One region of the Shewanella halifaxensis HAW-EB4 genome, then DNA from elsewhere that is predicted to be linked to it. Evidence: predicted binding sites of a transcription regulator. Region 1 holds the regulator's gene; each other region holds the start of a gene.
The links. The regulator ArgR, encoded in region 1, controls arginine synthesis, uptake and breakdown. The targets are predictions, from matches to a motif close to ANTGAATANNTATTCANT.

Region 1 (4,829 bases):
TGGCACAGCGTTACCCCCATGAATTATCGGGTGGGCAGCAACAAAGGGTCTCAATTGCAAGAGCGCTCGCCTATGAGCCCGAAGTGCTATTACTCGATGAGCCATTTTCGAATATTGATGCCAAAGTGCGTCGTGAAATGATGCTCGAGATCCGTCAGATCCTGAAAAAACATCATGTCAGCGCGGTATTCGTAACACACAGTAAAGATGAGGCATTTGTATTTGCTGATAAGCTGGCACTATTTAATCACGGTGAAATCGTACAATGTGGTGATGCTGAAGGCTTATATTTAGCACCATCAGATAAGTACGTCGCAGATTTTCTTGGGACAGGGAATTACCTTAAGGCTGAAGTCATTAGTGACCATAGTATTGCAACTGCAATTGGCAAAATTGAAAGCGAAAGTTTACTTTCGCAACCCATCAGCACCCAAGCGGAGGTGTTGCTAAGGCCTCAACACCTATTATTGCAAGCAGATGCTAACGGAGTTGGCGAAGTGATTGAACGACGTTTTCTCGGCAATATCTGTCAATATCAAGTTAAAGTCGCTGAAAACATCTTAGATATTCATAGTCCTCAGCTGGATTTAATTGTAGGACAGCGTGTGGCGATCGCGTGTCAGAGTCATAGCTTAGTGTTGTTCTAGTTGGATATAGGCTCCATGAGCCGTTTGGCACGTCAGCTAACGCTTAACAGGCGTTAGGGGGAAGTGTTAGACCACTTTTCATCCTGCTTAAATAGCAGCTAAGAGTAAGAATTTAAAATTGATTTTAGTTATTGTGCGTTAGTTAATTTTATTAATAACTAAAGTTGTACATAATGTTGCCGAAAATTAATTAAGATAAGGGTTACTTATAATAATGGATAGTCAGGTTATGCCTCGTGAACAGCTTGGAGTATGTGCAGAAGGAAACTTGCACAGTGTCTATTTAATGTTTAATGCTAATGATAGTGTTGAGTCTGATATGCGCCCTTGTGTGGCTAATGTCGCTCAATATGTTTATGAATTAGCTGATCAATATTCTGATAGTGCATTTAATGGTTTTGTTGCTATTGGTGCTAATTATTGGGACACACTATACCCGATTGCTAGACCGGAACAGCTAAAACCTTTCCCTGCAATGAATAGAGATACTCGAGATGCACCCGCTATCGAATATGATCTATTTGTGCATGTCCGTTGTGACCGTTTTGATATTTTACATTTAGTCGCCAATGAAGTTTGTCAGATGTTTGAAGGCTTAGTTGAACTTGTTGATGAAGAGCGTGGCTTTAGGTTCTTAGACTCACGAGATCTCACGGGTTTTGTTGATGGCACTGAAAACCCGAAAGGACGCAGCAGGCAGGACGTTGCACTTATTGGCGAGGAAGATAGCCGATTTAAAGGTGGTAGTTATATTCATGTGCAAAAGTATGCACATAACTTAAGCAAGTGGAACCGCCTACCCGTTAAGAAGCAAGAAGATATTGTTGGTCGTACTAAAGCTGACAATATTGAGTATGCATCGGCTGACAAACCGCTAACGAGTCACATCAAGCGTGTGAACTTGAAAGATAGCGAAGGTAACTCGATGGAGATCTTACGACAAAGCATGCCTTACGGCTCCGCTAAAGAGCAAGGTTTGATGTTTATCTCTACTTGCCGCAACTCGGTTAATTTCGAAAAGATGCTTGAGAGTATGGTGCATGGTGATGGCGAGGGTAACCATGATCACTTGATGCATTTCACTCAGGCATTAACTGGCTCTTCATTCTTTGCGCCATCGTTAGATTTTATGATTTCGTCTAACTAATTAAGACTTTTTAGCCAATAAAAAACGCACTGTATGGTGCGTTTTTTTATTGGGTGTATGAAAGCGAATTATTCATTATCAACTTCATCTTTATCCCAGTAGTTAGTGGGACGTCTGGCATAAACTTCGTTGACTGATTTTACCAGTACCTTGTTATTTTCTGGGTACACAACGACATCATGTATGTCTCGGTTTCCGACGACAAGAAAAACAAACTCTTGCTCACTATGATTGACAAGATTATGAGAAATCCCCGTGTCAGCGTTGAAACAGATATATTCTCCCTGACTAAAGGGATGAGGCTCACCATCGATGTATAACGTCGCTTCGCCATGCATCGCGTAGATATGTTCTTCTTCTTTGGTATGGTAATGGGCAACAGCAGAGGACTTACCTGGTGCTAAGCGTTCCATGGTGACGCCGATTTTTTGTCCACCGGCAGTGTCACCAATATGCTTTTGCTCGCTGGCATATTGATCTTCATGCTGCCAAGATTCCCAGCATATATCATTGATATTTATTATTTTACTTTTATTCATCATTTACCCTCGACTAACAATACTGTCATTTGGGATTATAACGATTATTGGTCAAGAGAGAAGACGCTATTCAATATATTGTATAAAACAGAGTGTTTTATACAACGAGCGTTAAGGTAAGTGATTGAGATTAAGTGCATAGACGGAAAGGGCAAGTGATGTCGCCTATGCGGTTATTATACCAATTGGTATTAATAGAGATAAAAAATGCTGTAGCCCTGAGGGTACAGCATTTAATAAGCTAGTCACTTTAAGAGGCACTGCTTAGTCTGCGTAATTAAATAGTGACTTAACTGTCTCTAATGTGTCTTCAATATTATGAATACTAGACGGACAGATGAAAATCGTATCATCACCAGCAATCGTTCCTAAAATACCTTCAGGCTTACCGATTGAGTCGAGCAGGCGAGCGATTAATTGCGCCGCACCCGGGCTGGTTCTGACGACAATCATAGCTTGGTTATGGTCAACATCCAGCACTAGATTTTTAAGTGGACTTCCTGCTGTAGGAACACCGAGCTCCGCAGGAAGACAATAAACCATCTCTTGCTTGGCATTACGGGTTCTTACCGCGCCAAACTTACTTAGCATACGAGAAACTTTAGATTGGTTAATATTGCTAAAGCCTTCAGCTTGAAGGGCGGTAACTATTTCACTTTGAGAGCCAAATCGCTCCTCTTTTAAAATAGATTTGAACGTCTTAACTAAATCATCTGGGCTTTTAGTTGCTTGCATATATTATTATTCTTTATTCAAAAAAATCTGCACTATCATGATTATTTTCGCCATTTTTGTCAATTAGTATTCGTTTTTGTGAATAAAAATTCATTGATAATCTTAATTTAACTTGATGGATTAACTTAAGTTGGAATGAATGCTCTAATTAACGTTATGCTGATTTACCTTGAAAACGACTCTGTAACCATGATGCTCTCTCGATTTGTTTATCTGCTTCTTTATATTAGCGTTCTAGATTATATTGAGCACGACTAAGGGATAATTGAATTTTTTTTGTGAATCCAGTACTGTTGCCACATTGGAAAGATGGATCTGAATCACAAAAATCCAAGAATTGATGGAGATGATTATGAAAGTTGCTGTACTTGGTGCTGCTGGTGGTATTGGCCAGGCGCTCGCCCTACTGTTAAAAACTCAATTACCTGCGGGTTCAAAATTGTCGCTTTATGATATCGCTCCAGTTATACCTGGTGTTGCGGTTGACTTAAGCCACATCCCAACGGCGGTTGAAGTTAAAGGTTTCGCTGGTGAAGACCCTACGGCAGCACTAGAAGGTGCTGATGTTGTGCTTATCTCTGCCGGTGTTGCACGTAAGCCTGGGATGGATCGTTCCGATCTGTTTAACATCAACGCAGGTATCGTGCGTAACTTGGTTGAAAAGTGCGCTGCGACTTGCCCTAAGGCATTAATAGGTATTATTACCAACCCGGTAAACACAACGGTTGCGATTGCAGCTGAAGTGCTTAAAAAGGCGGGTGTTTATGATAAAAATCGCCTGTTTGGTGTGACGACACTCGATGTTATCCGTTCAGAAACCTTCGTTGCTGAAGCAAAAGACCTAAATGTTGCTGACGTTAAAGTTCCTGTCATCGGCGGTCATAGTGGTGTGACGATTCTACCTCTACTTTCACAGGTTGAAGGCGTAAGCTTTACTGATGCAGAAATTGCAGCACTGACGACTCGTATCCAGAATGCGGGGACTGAGGTGGTTGAGGCTAAAGCCGGTGGTGGTAGTGCAACATTATCTATGGGTCAAGCTGCATGTCGCTTTGGTCTATCACTTGTTCGTGGTCTTCAGGGTGAAGCAAATGTTGTTGAGTGTGCCTATGTTGATGGTGGCAGTGAGCATACTGAGTTCTTCGCACAACCTGTTGTACTCGGCAAGAACGGCATTGAACAGGTACTTGCTTATGGCGAGGTAAGTGCATTTGAAGCTAATGCTCGTGACGCTATGCTAGACACTCTAAAGGCTGATATTCAGCTAGGTATCGAATTCGTTAAGTAATCGATGCAAGGGCCTTTGTGGGTCAAAATAAAAAAGGAGCCTTAGGCTCCTTTTTTATTTTCAACATTTATCTCGTCACTGCTCTTAGCTTACAGGTGGCAATAGCTGATTAGTTACTACGTTGAGTGGCTAGTTTTGCTAAAGAGATTAATGCGGTCTTATAATCAGACTCAGGAATGATAGCCAGTGCTGCAATGGCCTTTTCTGACTCTTCGATAGCGCGCTGCTCGGTGTACTTGAGTGCACCACAGTTATTAAGTGCGGCGAGGATAACTTCGATATGCTCAGTACCGTCACCTTTCTCGATAGCCTCACGGATAAGCGCCTTTTCAGTGTCGTTACCGTTTGCCATCGCAAAAATTAGCGGCAGCGTTGGCTTACCTTCAGCTAAGTCGTCACCGATGTTCTTACCTAGCTCTTCTGTATCGGCAGTGTAATCGAGAAGGTCATCAGTTAACTGGAATGCGGTACCT
Region 2 (4,829 bases), 1.4 Mb from region 1:
CGGCGAGAGATCTCCGTTGGATGCGCAGTTAATACAAGATCGATATCTAGCGTCTTTAGACAAGCTAACACCTTCTCTTGGTCGATGTTTCCGCCTAGCATGCGCCCTAGTAGTTGCTCGACTGGATCGGGTACACAGACTAACTCGTCACAATTACGGCTAATGGTATGGAATTGCTCAGCGATATTCGCCAGATTCAAAAATTGGTTAAAAGCCTTAGCAAAAGGAACGAGTTCATCATCGCTTAAAGAAGATAGCAAAGTCAGCATCTCTTTACGTGCAGCACTATCGCCTTGGCGTGAGCTTTTTGCAAGATGGCGGATTTGTTCTATTTTATCTAAGAAAGTGTCATCAAGATCCGTGCGGATTGTGTCACCTAAAATCTGCCCTAAGGTTCCAACGTTAGACCTTAGCGAGGCATACATGTCTACCATACGTGCTCCATATCGGTAAGCTAATCGATCACAATACCTAGCAGTGATGTGCTAGGCAATGATCCAGATTGAAATATCGTGCTTTAATGTGCTCTATATCACTTTTGGGATATAGCTTCGTGCTTGGTGGCTATACTTTAGACTGTAAAGTATATAGAAAAGAGTAAATTATTTTATACATGCATGATAAATCAGTTTTTTTAATAGATCTTTTGTACGCCCAATATAGGAAATATCTAAAAACTCATCAGGTTGATGCGCTTGCTCAATACTGCCTGGGCCGAGTACAAGTGTTTGGCAACCTAGCTGACTGATGTAAGGGGCTTCGGTGGCATAGTTAACGACTTCTGGTTGGCTTTCACTAAGCTCCGCAACCAGTTGTGTCCAACTTCCATCCTTTTTATCAGCAAAGGGCTCTGAGCCGGGGTATAAAGGAGCAACACTGATACAACCTGGATATTGACGACATACAGGTTCAAGATAGTTGGCAACCATTAACTCTAAATCCTCCAGTGCAAGACAGGGGATCGGTCGAAGGTCGATATGCAGATCACAGCAGCCACAGATCCTGTTGGCGGCATCCCCGCCATGAATATGACCAAAGTTCATGGTTGGATAGGGCACGCTAAAGGCATCTTCTCTATAATTATCGGCTAAGTGCTGTTTTAGCTTGAGCAGTTGCCCTGTAACTAAGTGCATCACTTCGATAGCATTAAGCCCTTTTGCTGGATCTGACGAATGACCACTACGACCTGTCACTCGTATGCCTTGGGTTAAATGCCCTTTATGCATATAAACTGGCTTTAAACTGGTGGGTTCACCGATGATTGCATAATCAGGCGAAATTGACTTAGCTGCTGCAAAGGCCTTCGCGCCGTTCATGGTGGTTTCTTCGTCGGCACTGGCTAAGATATGCAATGGACGCTTAAATTTATCCATTGGTAGCTCTATTAGTGCCTCTAGCACTAAAGCAAAAAAGCCTTTCATGTCGCAGGCACCAAGGCCATACCAACGATTATCTTTTTCTACTAAGGAAAACGGGTCTTGGCTCCAGCGCCCTTCATCAAAAGGTACCGTATCCGTATGTCCTGCCAGTAGTAATCCTCCCTGACCTTGACCAAACGACGCCACTAGATTGTGCTTATTACGAGTATCAGCCACTGGCACAGACTGGCACTGCATTCCTAAATCGCTAAACCAAGTATGCAAAAGTTCTATGACTGCTTTATTGCTCATATCGTGCTCTGCTTCGAGTGCACTAATAGACGGTGTTGCAATCAATTGGCTAAAACTACTTTTTATCTCTGGAAGTTTTTTCATTAAAAACACCTAAATATATATTCAAATATATTGCATAATTAATTTTGCGTGTTAGTCTATCAAACAGCTAAGGTAACTACCACACTTCGATGGCCTGTTTAGTGAGAGTATATATGTTCAATCTGGTTAAATTAATAGTAGTTAAGGTTAATCATACCCACTTCCTACGACGATAATCTTGTCATTAATGGTGTTCAGCCAGGGCTTAAGTTGTGCCCATTCTTTTTTGCGTTTTGTCATCTAAATTCAAGATTAAGGTTTTAAAGTCATAGACTATGAAAAATATAGCCATTATTGGTGCCAGTGGTTACACCGGCGCACAGATCTCCTCTCTTATAAATGCCGAATCGACGATGTCGATCCAGGGGCTTTATGTCTCTGAAAACAGCCTCGACAAGGGCAAGGCTCTATCTGATCTTTATCCTGCTTACAGTCATATAGACTTGTGCTTAACCCCCCTTACCGATGATGCGAAGCAAACTATCGTAGCGACTGCCGATGCGGTGGTACTCGCGACTGATCACGGGGTGAGCTTACATCTCGCTGCGTGGTTTTATCAGCAAGGATTGGCGGTATTTGATTTAAGCGGTGCATATCGGTTTTCCGATGTTGCTCAGTATCCTAAGTGGTATGGTTTTACTCACGAATATTCCCAAGTACTGGCTGACGCCGTATATGGCTTAGCGGAGTGGAATGCGCCGCAAATCGCGACGAGTAAGATGATTGCGGTACCGGGTTGTTATCCAACGGCCTCACTGATAGCGCTTAAACCTGTTGCACATTTACTCACCGATATATTGCCAGTGATTAATGCAGTCAGCGGCGTAACTGGAGCGGGCAGAAAAGCGCAGCTGCATACCAGTTTTTGTGAAGTCAGTTTGACCCCCTACGGCGTACTTGGTCACAGGCACCAGCCTGAGATTGCCACTCAGCTAGGACAAGAGGTGATCTTCACGCCTCACCTCGGTAATTTTAAACGCGGCATTCTTGCAACCATCACAGTGCAATTAGCTGCGGGTACGACAGCCAGCGATATTGAAAAAGCATACCAATGTTACGACTCTGCCGAGCTTATCACTGTAAAACAAAATCAATTCCCTAAGGTGGATGATGTGGTGCAAACAGCTAATTGTCATCTGGGGTGGAAGTTCGATGAACAGAGTGGCTATCTGGTCATCGCTAGCGCGATTGATAACTTAATGAAAGGGGCGGCTAGTCAAGCGCTGCAGTGCATAAAGATTCATTTTAATGCATCTGTAAATCACTAGGTGGGTAAGAATATGACTGATACGCAGATGGCTAATACACGAGCGATAAGCTCAGGCGCTAAGCCTGTCATGGTGCTCAAAGTTGGCGGTGCATTACTGCAGTGTGAAATGGGCATGGCACGGTTAATGGAAGCGGCGGCCAAGATTATTGCAAATGGTCAGCCAATTATTATGGTTCATGGCGGCGGCTGTCTGGTTGATGAGCAACTTAAAGCTAATGGTATGACAACTAAAAAGCTAGATGGATTAAGGGTGACACCGCAAGAGCAGATCCCGGTTATCGTCGGTGCGTTGGCTGGCACCTCTAATAAAACGCTGCAAGCGGCAGCGATTAAAGCGGGTGTAACCAGTTTAGGTATGAGCCTTGCGGATGCTGGAATGATGTCTGCAAAAGTTAAAGATCCGCAGTTAGGGCTGGTGGGGGAGGTTGAGCCCAAAGATGCCAGCTATCTTGAATTTGTCTTATCCAAGGGCTGGATGCCAATTGTGAGCTCAATTGCTATTAGTGAGCAAGGCGAGATGCTCAATGTTAATGCCGATCAGGCGGCAACAGCTTTAGCCAAGCTGGTTTCGGGCTCATTAGTTTTACTATCTGACGTATCAGGTGTGCTCGATGGTAAAGGTCAGTTAATTAGTAGCTTGAATAGAGCTCAAGTGAATGAGTTGACCAAGATTGGCGTTATCGAGAAAGGAATGAAGGTCAAGGTGGAAGCTGCATTAGATGTTGCAGAATCCATGGGGCAAGCCGTACAGATTGCCTCTTGGCGTCATGCGCAGCAATTAATCGCTTTAAGTAGGGGTGAGACCGTTGGCACCCAGATCCAGCCACAAATTCAGTAATTGGAGAGCAGTCGAATGAAACATTTACTATCAATAAAAGATTTAAGCCAGCAGCAGTTACTCGACCTTTTAGCATTGGCAAAAACCATAAAGGCTAACCCTGCTGAATATAAACATGCCCTAGAGGGCAAGAGTGTGGTGATGCTATTTGAAAAACCCTCACTACGAACTCGGGTGAGCTTTGATATCGGTATCAATAAATTGGGTGGTCATTGCTTATATCTAGATCAGCAAAATGGCGAGTTAGGTAAGCGTGAACCTGTTTCAGATTTTGCTGCCAATATCTCTTGCTGGGCAGATGCGATTGTTGCGAGGACTTTCTTACACTCGACAATTGAAGAGCTTGCTGAGCACGGCACGGTGCCAGTGATTAACGCCTTGTCTGATCTGTACCATCCTTGTCAGGGGTTAGCGGACTTTCTGACATTGAGCGAACAATATGGCGATGTGAGTAAGGTGAAGCTGGCTTATGTCGGTGATGGTAACAATGTGACTCATTCATTGATGTTTGGTGCAGCTATCTTAGGTGCGCAGTTAACCGTTATTTGTCCGCCAGGCCACTTTCCCGATGGCAAGGTGGTTTGTGAAGCACAAGAACTGGCTGCGAAGCACGGTGGCAAACTCATTCTGAGTTCCGATGTTGAAGCGATTATTGGTCATGATGCGATTTATGCCGACACTTGGCTCTCAATGGGAGATTCGACACCAATGGCAGAGATTGAAGCAAAGTTTAAACCTTACCAAGTCAATTCCCAGTTAATGCAAAAGGCAGGTGCTAAACACTTTATGCATTGTTTACCTGCGTACCGAGAAGTTGAAGTTACCGCAGAAGTTGTTGATGGCGAAGGCTCACTTATTTTGCATCAAGCCGAAAACAGAATGCATGCGCAGAACGCCGTTCTGGTAACCCTTTTAAGTTAATTTTTTAAGAAAAAAAACAGTCAACTTGCGTTAGTGAGTTGAGTAA
Region 3 (4,829 bases), 380 kb from region 1:
AAGTAACAGCATCTTAGGGTTAGCGATCAACGCACCAAAATCGGTAAGCGCACCGACTCCCATAAAGATGAGTAGCGGAAAAATTCCAGTTTCAATACCCACATAATAGGCAAAATAGAGCAGTCCACCTTCCTCGGTAAATCCACCATTAGGGATGTTAGCCAATATCGCGCCAAATCCTATGGGTAACAGCAGTAAGGGTTCAAACTTCTTAGCAATGGCTAAATATAACAATAGGCAACCAACACCCATCATCAACAATTGGCCTGAGGTAAAATTAGCAATACCAGACTCAGACCAAAACGCAATTAATCCTTCCATGGTGATCCCTAGGCTAATGCCAACAATTGGCTACCAACCGATACAGCGTCACCTTCTTTAACCCAAACCTTCGAGATCACACCATCAGCTTCGGCGCGCACTTCTGTTTCCATCTTCATCGCTTCGAGGATAATTACCACGTCGCCCTCTTTTACACTATCACCAGGCGAGACATGCACTTTAAAGATGTTGCCTGATAGAGGCGCGTTTTGCTCATGCTTTACCGCTGATAGATCCACCACTGCTGCAGCCTGTGTTGGAGCAGTAAAAGGCACCACGTTTTCAGCGGGTGTGATCTGACTGATATCACCACCTTCGGCAACTTCCACCACAAAGCTCTGCCCCTGCACGGTAACAGTGTATGTTTCAGGGCCTTGCTTACTTGCAGCGGCAATCTCAGCCTTTTTGGCTTCCTCTAGCGCTTTAGCCGCCACTTCAGGCTTTGGCTCAAACGCATCGGGGTTATTACGGTTGCTAAGGAATTTGAGACCAATTTGCGGAAATAACGCATAAGTGAGTACGTCATCATCTAGCTCTTGAGCAAGTGCAATACCATCGGCAGCGGCTTTCTCTTTTAACTCCAGACGTAATTTGTCTAACTCAGATTCAAGCAGGTCTGCTGGGCGACAGGTGATGGCTTCACGCCCCGCTAATACGCGCTGTTGTAACTCCGTATTTACTGGCGCTGGCGTTGCACCATACTCACCTTTTAACACGCCTTCGGTTTCTTTGGTTAGCGACTTGTAACGCTCGCCAGTGAGTACGTTAATCACAGACTGTGTACCAACGATTTGCGACGTTGGTGTCACCAATGGTAAGAAGCCCAAGTCTTCACGAACGCGAGGGATCTCCTCGAGTACAAGATCTAACTTGTCAGCGGCGCCCTGCTCTTTAAGCTGGCTTTCCATGTTTGTTAGCATTCCACCTGGTACTTGAGCGCGAAGAATTCGTGAATCGATACCCTTTAACTCACCTTCAAACGCTGCGTACTTTTTACGTACTGTTCTAAAATAGGCCGCAATTTCCTCAAGCAGGGCCATATCGTAACCCGTTGCCCTGTCTGTACCTTCAACCATAGCAACTAAAGTTTCAGTTGCGCTGTGACCGTAGGTCTGGCTCATTGAAGAGATTGCCGTATCGAGCACATCGATGCCCGCTTCAATGGCTTTTTGGTAGGTTGCCGTGCTCAGGCCTGTAGTCGCGTGGCAGTGCAGAGATAAAACCAAATCGGTTTGCGACTTGATTTGGCTAATAAGCTCAAATGCTTCAAACGGCTTTAATAGCCCTGCCATATCTTTAATGCATAAAGAGTGACAACCCATATCTTCAATACGTTTTGCCATATCAATCCAAGTGTTTAAGTTATGCACTGGACTAGTAGTATAAGAGATTGTGCCTTGGGCATGACCGCCTACTTCGACAACCGCTTTAACCGCTGTTTCTAGGTTGCGCACATCGTTCATCGCATCGAATACACGGAATACATCAACACCATTGGTATGGGCTCGCTCAACAAAGCGGTGTACCAAGTCATCAGCATAGTGACGGTAACCGAGGAGGTTTTGTCCTCGCAACAGCATCTGCTGTGGAGTATTAGGCATAACTTTCTTTAGTTCACGGATCCGCTCCCAAGGATCTTCACCCAGATAGCGAATACAGGAGTCAAATGTGGCTCCTCCCCATGATTCTAACGACCAAAAGCCCACTTTATCGAGTAATGGTGCTATGGGTAACATATCTTCGGTACGCAAACGAGTAGCGAGAATGGATTGATGTGCATCTCTTAACGCAACATCAGTTAAAGCCAGTGGCTTGCTCATACAAAAACTCCCTACTTATATTATATTTTTTTTTCGGTGCTGATGAATTGCAGCAGTAATAACCGCCGCCATTAATGGGCTCACGGCAGATTGACTCGGTTGTGGTTGACTCTCTGGAGCAGAACTCGCCTCTAGCGCTGCAGGCCCAAATGTTCGAGCAACCAATTTCATAGCAAAAATAAGGGTACTTAGAAAAACAAATACCAGTGACATACCTAGTATCATAATCCCCAATGCGTCATATAACTGCTCAGATATTGAAGCCATCTCTTCCTCTTATCGATATTTGATTTGTGAATAAACATGGATGACACTCAATAAATATTCACCTACCATTCACATATTATGCAATTTATTCCATTCATTTTAGATACTGCTTCGCTGTCAAATGGTGACCACCGCTAAAAACAATAACTAATATATAACAAAATAGCGAGCCACTTGTAAATTGGTCGTACCATAAATACGATCATTAATCGCCATCGACTAATAAAATCACATAAAATCAACTAGAAAACTGAACATCCGATAATATACAGTCTTTTGTAGCCATTTTTTCTAATTTAACAGTGCATTTACGGGAAAATGAATTCAGAAAAAAGAACAGATTGGTGCGAGGAATACAGAAGTGACAATTTATGCAGTTTAGCAAAACAAAATTTCAATCATATTAGTTGGCAGGTACATCACAGGCATTAATAGCTAGGTTTTGTAGCCAATTAAGAAGCGACCTAATCATAAGGCAAAGAGCTACAGGACTATGGAGTGGAGCGAGTTATAGCATTGAGGAGAAATCAACAATCGAGTCGATGCGAAGCAAATTGCAGATACAAAAAAACCGCAACGAGTGCGGTTTTTTTGCATGTAATGATGGCGGAGAAGGAGGGATTCGAACCCTCGATGGGAGTTAAAGCCCATACTCCCTTAGCAGGGGAGCGCCTTCGGCCACTCGGCCACCTCTCCGTCAATTCATGGTGCGCGTGGGAGGATTCGAACCTCCGACCGCCTGGTTCGTAGCCAGGTACTCTATCCAGCTGAGCTACACGCGCAAAATCGGTACTACTTATATCAATGGTTTCATATGGTGCGGATGGGAGGATTCGAACCTCCGACCGCCTGGTTCGTAGCCAGGTACTCTATCCAGCTGAGCTACATCCGCTCATATAAAACTTAAACATCACAATCATTCTGAGGACAAAAAACCGCAACACTGTTGCGGTTTTTTGTTCAAATGATGGCGGAGAAGGAGGGATTCGAACCCTCGATGGGAGTTAAAGCCCATACTCCCTTAGCAGGGGAGCGCCTTCGGCCACTCGGCCACCTCTCCGTCAATTCATGGTGCGCGTGGGAGGATTCGAACCTCCGACCGCCTGGTTCGTAGCCAGGTACTCTATCCAGCTGAGCTACACGCGCAAAATCGGTACTAATTATATCTAATATGTTTTATATGGTGCGGATGGGAGGATTCGAACCTCCGACCGCCTGGTTCGTAGCCAGGTACTCTATCCAGCTGAGCTACATCCGCTCATATAAAATCTTAAATTCTTTTCACTCTATGGTGCGGATGGGAGGATTCGAACCTCCGACCGCCTGGTTCGTAGCCAGGTACTCTATCCAGCTGAGCTACATCCGCATATAGAATGCTTACTGCTATAAATGATTTAATGGTGCGGATGGGAGGATTCGAACCTCCGACCGCGTGGTTCGTAGCCAGGTACTCTATCCAGCTGAGCTACATCCGCTCACTAAAACATTTATCACGACAATAGAAATGGTGCGGATGGGAGGATTCGAACCTCCGACCGCCTGGTTCGTAGCCAGGTACTCTATCCAGCTGAGCTACATCCGCATCGTTGTCTATTGTAAGAAATGGCGGAGAAGGAGGGATTCGAACCCTCGATGGGAGTTAAAGCCCATACTCCCTTAGCAGGGGAGCGCCTTCGGCCACTCGGCCACCTCTCCGTTTCTTGGCGCACATATTACTGTCTGCCGAAAATAAGTCAAACCCTTTTTAAGAAACCCTCCCCCGTTTGAGCTGTTTTTAAGCAGCTTGCTTGTATAACAGTCTAACTCGTCCTATAAATTGGATTTACTGGGGATTTATGGAGGTTTACATCCCCCATAAAAATAATAAAGCCCGTTATTAACTGGCTTCTACTGGTTTCAAAAAAGGCTTAATTGATCTCATTCAGATCAAAAGTTACCGTCATCGATTGGCGTAGCTGATTTTTCAGACTGAATGGGTTGGTCAATCTCTTCACCATAGACAAAAACGATTAGGTACGGAGACCTCTTCTTTATGAGTGGATGCATTTACACCCAATCTGGCTAGGTTAGCCCTTAGATCGCCTTAGCAGCTTTTAGCGCCGAAGCCTCAAAACCCAAAGCCCAGAAATAAAAAAGCCAGTTATTAACTGGCTTCTAGAATTCTTATTTGATCTCATTCAGATCAAAAGTTACCGCCTTCTGATGGCGTACCTGATTTTTCAGACTGAATGCGTTGGTAAATCTCTTCACGATGTACAGAGACTTCTTTAGGTGCATTTACACCAATTCTTACTTGGTTACCTTTAACGCCTAATACAGTGACAGTTACTTCATCACCAATCATCAGTGTTTCACCAACACGACGAGTCAATATCAGCATTATGTTGCTCCTTTAGTTCCTAATTCTGCTTATACGGCATA
Region 4 (4,829 bases), 620 kb from region 1:
CACATTCAAACAACAGCGGGCCATTTCAATAAAGTCGTTCACTGCTTGAGTCTATTGCTTAGCAAGACTACAATCTGCGGCTACTTCCCTATTTAATACATTCCAATGCAAGAAACTGAATACCGTAAAGGCATAATCTATGCAATTTGCGCCTATACCCTTTGGGGATTTGCAGCGCTTTATTTCAAGCTGCTCGACAAGGTACCCGCAGCAGAGATCTTATTACACCGAGTACTTTGGTCATTTGTCTTTGTTACTATTTTAATCGCACTTTTCGGTGGTTTTGCCCGACTGCGCAACCTGCTTAAACAACCCAAGCAGCTCGCTGTACTGTGTGTAACTTCGGTATTGATTGCAGGTAACTGGCTACTATTTATCTGGGCGGTCAATAACGACCACATGCTCGATGCAAGTTTAGGCTATTTCATAAATCCGCTGGTGAATGTCAGTCTAGCCATGATATTTCTAGGTGAGCGCCTACGTAAACTGCAATGGGCGGCAGTTGCACTCGCAGCAACAGGTGTAATGATCCAGCTGATCTCATTTGGTTCAATTCCATTAGTGTCGCTAGGCTTAGCCTGTTCATTTGCTTTCTATGGCTTGCTACGTAAAAAAGTCAATGTCGACGCCAAGACAGGCTTACTAGTAGAAACCGCTATTTTGATGCCAATCGCGCTTATTTACCTGGTTACCAATATGGGAGATTCATTAACCCATCTGCTCACTAACGATTTGAATTTAAATCTACTCTTAGTTGCAGCGGGTATCGTAACGACCATTCCTTTACTGTGCTTTGCCTCCGCAGCCGTTAGGATCCCATTTTCAATGCTAGGTTTCTTTCAATATATAGGCCCAAGCATTATGTTTGTGCTGGCTATCGCCTTGTTCAACGAGCCTTTCGATGCGGAAAAAGGCATTACCTTCGCATTCATCTGGGCGGCACTGCTCCTGTTTACGGTAGATATGTTCTATAAACGAAAACCTAAGCTATAACGCCTAACAAAAAAAGCGAACCTTATTCTGGTTCGCTTTTTTTTTTGGCTATCGACTCAATAACCTATCCGGCTCTTGTAGACTCAATATGATCCGGTATCCACGGAGCGTTGGGATCATCACCAGATTTTGTTCTTCGCTCATTGCGACAAAGGCTTTTTGTTTATTGGACAATTTAAACCAACCTAATTGATAACCCGCCATACCGACACCATTGTGACGAGACTCGAGTTTTAAATCGGGATCCCGCTGCCAATCTAGACGCTGGATCTCTTTTATCTTCACCTCGGCAAGCGGCAGGGTGATCGCGTAAAATGGCACATCAAGGGTTAACGTGTCATCGCCAATAATCAACTTAGAATCATCTGCCTTATAGAACACCCAACTAAACGCAAACAGCGTGAGCAGGAGTAACCCAAAACTGATGATTTTACTGATCTCGGGTAGCGTACTGAAATAGATAAAAGTCAACAATCCGACTAAAATCGCTAGCAAAGCAATGAAGCTCCAGTAACCCCCTGACGTGAGTGGTGCCAGTGCATAAACCTGAGGCATGGGCGCTCCTAATTAGCTATGGTGTTCAGATTTTTAGATGACAATAACTTTTGTCATCCTTTAAGCCTTTCTTCCATATGACTCAAATACCAATCAGTATAAGTCTAGCGCTAAAATCTTCGATTTGCGTTGATAGTTATACAGCTGCTTTTTCTTCTCTGGCAACGCTTCAACTTCAACCATATTAAACCCATGCTCTAAGAACCAATGGATACTGCGGGTCGTTAAGGCAAACAAACGCGAATAGCCTCTCACTCTTGCCTGACCAATAATATTTTGTAGTAGCAAGCTGCCTCTATCGGCATCGCGGTAGTCGGGATGCACCACTAAACAGGCAAACTCACCCGCATTATCCTCCTCAAATGGATAAAACGCCGCGCAGCCGATCACTAGGCTGTCGCGCTCAATTAACATAAACTGCTCTATCTCCACCTCTAGCTGCTCACGTGAGCGCCGCACTAAGATCCCTTTCTGCTCCAGTGGGCGGATAAGATCTAATATGCCGCCGATATCACTGATCGTTGCTCTACGTAGACGCTCGGCGCTTTCGGTTACAATCTGCGTGCCGATACCATCGCGGGAGAAGAGCTCTTGCAACAGTGCACCATCATCGAGATAACTCACAAAGTGACAGCGACTGACCCCATTGCGACAAGCATCGATGCTGGCCTCCAAGAAAGCCTTGGTGCCAACACACAATGGAGAGACCTCGGGAAACTCATTTAAGATCTTTTGCGCTTCGGTGGGCATCAACTCAGCGACAACCTGACCATAGTTATCTAAAATACCTTTCTCGGCGCTAAAGCCTATCATCTTGTCTGCTTTGAGTTTTATTGCAATCTGGGTGGCAACCTCTTCTGCAGTTAGATTAAAGCTCTCCCCCGTCACAGAGGCTGCTACAGGGCCAAGTAATACGATACCACCACTGTCGAGCTGACGCTTCAGCCCCAGGCTGTCAATACGACGCACCTTACCGCTGAGACAATAATCGACACCATCCTCGACCCCTAATGGCTGAGCAATGACAAAGTTACCGCTGACCACGTTGATCTGTGCGCCCTGCATTGGCGTGTTACTTAGACTCATCGATAGGCGCGCGGTGATATCGAGGTGCAAAGCACCTACCACTTGTTTAATGACCTTAAGCGCGTCTTCTTCCGTGACTCTCACACCATTGTAATATTCGGCAGCCAAACTGCGCTCGGCCAACGCTTCATCTATCTGCGGCCTAGCGCCATGAACAAGGACTATCTTAATCCCAAGGCTGTGCAGTAGCGCAATATCATTGATGATGGCGCGAAACTGTTGCTGTGCGATAGCCTCGCCACCCAACATAACGACGAAGGTTTTGCCCCTATGGGCATTCACATAGGAAGCGGAATGACGAAATCCATCAACAAGTTCTGTGGTACGCACGTTAACATCACCTTTAAAATAGATAGGAAAGATATCCGAAGCTTCATATTTGATAATTAGCTCAGTTATACCCAAAGATAATAGTGCATTTAAATTCATTTAAAAAGCATTTATTATCACGCGTTATTTTATTGTAGCGATGATGCTTTATGTCGACAGGTTCGCATGACATTCAATCGTTTTTTATATAAACCCCAGAAAAACCTATATTTAAATAGGCACCTCATACAGCAAAGCTATTAATTAGCGACGAGTCCACCTGACTAAGTGCCTACGACTGCACGGTATAACAACACCGGCATTAGTGAATGGTTACGCAATTTGAATGCCGAAAGACATTAAAAACTGATTGAAAGCGACTTTGATAAGATCTTTGAGTAAGAAATATGGGGGGATTGAAGCGATGTCAGTAAATTTTAGGCAAAAAAAAGCCCCTATAAATAGAGGCTTTTTCCAAGATGCTTAAACAAGTAATTACTTGATTTTAGCTTCTTTGTACATAACGTGCTGACGAACAACTGGATCAAATTTCTTGATTTCCATTTTTTCAGGCATGTTACGCTTGTTTTTTTCAGTCGTGTAGAAGTGACCAGTGTTAGCGCTAGAAACTAGCTTGATCTTCTCACGATTACCTTTAGCTTTAGCCATGGTTTATTATACCTTCTCGCCGCGGGCACGAAGTTCAGCAATAACAACTTCAATACCTTTCTTGTCGATGATACGCATACCTTTAGTAGATATACGTAGCTGTACGAAACGCTTTTCGTTTTCTAACCAGAAACGGTGGTTCTGTAGGTTAGGTAAAAAACGACGACGCGTTGCGTTCTTCGCGTGCGAACGGTTGTTACCAACCATTGGTCGCTTGCCAGTTACTTGGCATACTCTTGACATGTCAATCTTCTCCAAAACAATATATTTAACGCTCGAGCATTAATGCACCTCGAACACGGCCGTCGCCTGAGGCACACAACAGAGGGCGCATTTTATACAGGATCTAAAATAAAAGATCAAGGGATAGATTAATCTATCCATCCCCGTTCAGCAAAAGAAACGATCTCTCGATCGCCTACAACCATATGGTCCAACAAGGAAACATCGATAGTTTGTAAGGCTTGTTTCAATCGCTCAGTAATTCGTCTATCGGCTGTACTTGGTTCTGCAATCCCTGAGGGGTGATTGTGACACACGATCACAGCCGCAGCCTTTTTTTCAAGCACTAAACTTACCACTTCACGTGGATAAACTGATGCTGAATTGATTGTACCCCTAAATAATTCAACGAATTGAATCACTCTATGTTGACTATCTAACAATAAAATAGCGAACACTTCGTAAGCACGATCAGACAATTGTCTCATTAAATAGTCCCGAGTTAAATCAGGATCAGATAAAATTTTTCCTCTTTGTAGATTTTCTTGCGAAATTCGCGTGCCTAACTCCACTGCAGCCTGCATTTGCGCGAACTTAACAGGGCCTATCCCATCGAGGCGACAAACTTGTGTCTGAGACGCTGCCAGAAGGCCTCTAAGGCCACCAAACTCATTAATCATAGTTCTAGCTAGCTCCACAGCACTTAAGCCTTTTAAACCCACTCTAAGCAAGACAGCCAATAATTCAGCATCCGATAGCTGCTTCACCCCTTGATTTAATAATTTTTCTCGTGGACCTTCGCCAACGGGCCAGTCTTTTATCGCCATAACAACCTCCTTGTTGATTTTATCTTCGAGTATGGTCTAGATTTTCTGAAGTTGTTCATCACCATTTTATGGTTTGTGATATCTTAGGCCCAACCTCTGCAGCGTGATAAAATGTTTATCGCCGAAGTGATGACGAAAAGAGTTAAGTATGGGTCTCAATAACAAAAA

Region 2: a site for ArgR is predicted at 1,763-1,780, ahead of argC (N-acetyl-gamma-glutamyl-phosphate reductase). Genes of this name have one in related genera too.
Region 3: a site for ArgR is predicted at 2,454-2,471, ahead of SHAL_RS06350 (OadG family transporter subunit). Genes of this name have one in related genera too.
Region 4: a site for ArgR is predicted at 3,047-3,064, ahead of argA (amino-acid N-acetyltransferase). Genes of this name have one in related genera too.

The regions. Positions count from the first base shown of each region.
Region 1 covers NC_010334.1:1,120,293-1,125,121, forward strand. Annotated here, with positions in the region: gene SHAL_RS04585 (ABC transporter ATP-binding protein) at 1-647, shown strand, start outside; gene SHAL_RS04590 (Dyp-type peroxidase) at 862-1,794, shown strand; gene SHAL_RS04595 (cupin domain-containing protein) at 1,863-2,336, opposite strand; gene argR (transcriptional regulator ArgR) at 2,598-3,068, opposite strand; gene mdh (malate dehydrogenase) at 3,421-4,356, shown strand; gene ispB (octaprenyl diphosphate synthase) at 4,466-4,829, opposite strand, start outside.
Region 2 covers NC_010334.1:4,979,011-4,983,839, reverse strand. Annotated here, with positions in the region: gene ppc (phosphoenolpyruvate carboxylase) at 1-434, opposite strand, end outside; gene argE (acetylornithine deacetylase) at 603-1,754, opposite strand; gene argC (N-acetyl-gamma-glutamyl-phosphate reductase) at 2,030-3,022, shown strand; gene argB (acetylglutamate kinase) at 3,035-3,862, shown strand; gene SHAL_RS21130 (ornithine carbamoyltransferase) at 3,878-4,783, shown strand.
Region 3 covers NC_010334.1:1,502,398-1,507,226, reverse strand. Annotated here, with positions in the region: gene SHAL_RS06360 (sodium ion-translocating decarboxylase subunit beta) at 1-321, opposite strand, end outside; gene oadA (sodium-extruding oxaloacetate decarboxylase subunit alpha) at 330-2,141, opposite strand; gene SHAL_RS06350 (OadG family transporter subunit) at 2,157-2,408, opposite strand; tRNA gene SHAL_RS06345 (tRNA-Ser) at 3,013-3,104, opposite strand; tRNA gene SHAL_RS06340 (tRNA-Arg) at 3,114-3,190, opposite strand; tRNA gene SHAL_RS06335 (tRNA-Arg) at 3,224-3,300, opposite strand; tRNA gene SHAL_RS06330 (tRNA-Ser) at 3,377-3,468, opposite strand; tRNA gene SHAL_RS06325 (tRNA-Arg) at 3,478-3,554, opposite strand; tRNA gene SHAL_RS06320 (tRNA-Arg) at 3,590-3,666, opposite strand; tRNA gene SHAL_RS06315 (tRNA-Arg) at 3,698-3,774, opposite strand; tRNA gene SHAL_RS06310 (tRNA-Arg) at 3,807-3,883, opposite strand; tRNA gene SHAL_RS06305 (tRNA-Arg) at 3,914-3,990, opposite strand; tRNA gene SHAL_RS06300 (tRNA-Ser) at 4,012-4,103, opposite strand; gene csrA (carbon storage regulator CsrA) at 4,591-4,788, opposite strand.
Region 4 covers NC_010334.1:504,371-509,199, reverse strand. Annotated here, with positions in the region: gene rarD (EamA family transporter RarD) at 106-993, shown strand; gene SHAL_RS02185 (PH domain-containing protein) at 1,042-1,548, opposite strand; gene argA (amino-acid N-acetyltransferase) at 1,642-2,964, opposite strand; gene rpmG (50S ribosomal protein L33) at 3,439-3,612, opposite strand; gene rpmB (50S ribosomal protein L28) at 3,619-3,855, opposite strand; gene radC (RadC family protein) at 3,984-4,661, opposite strand; gene coaBC (bifunctional phosphopantothenoylcysteine decarboxylase/phosphopantothenate--cysteine ligase CoaBC) at 4,810-4,829, shown strand, end outside.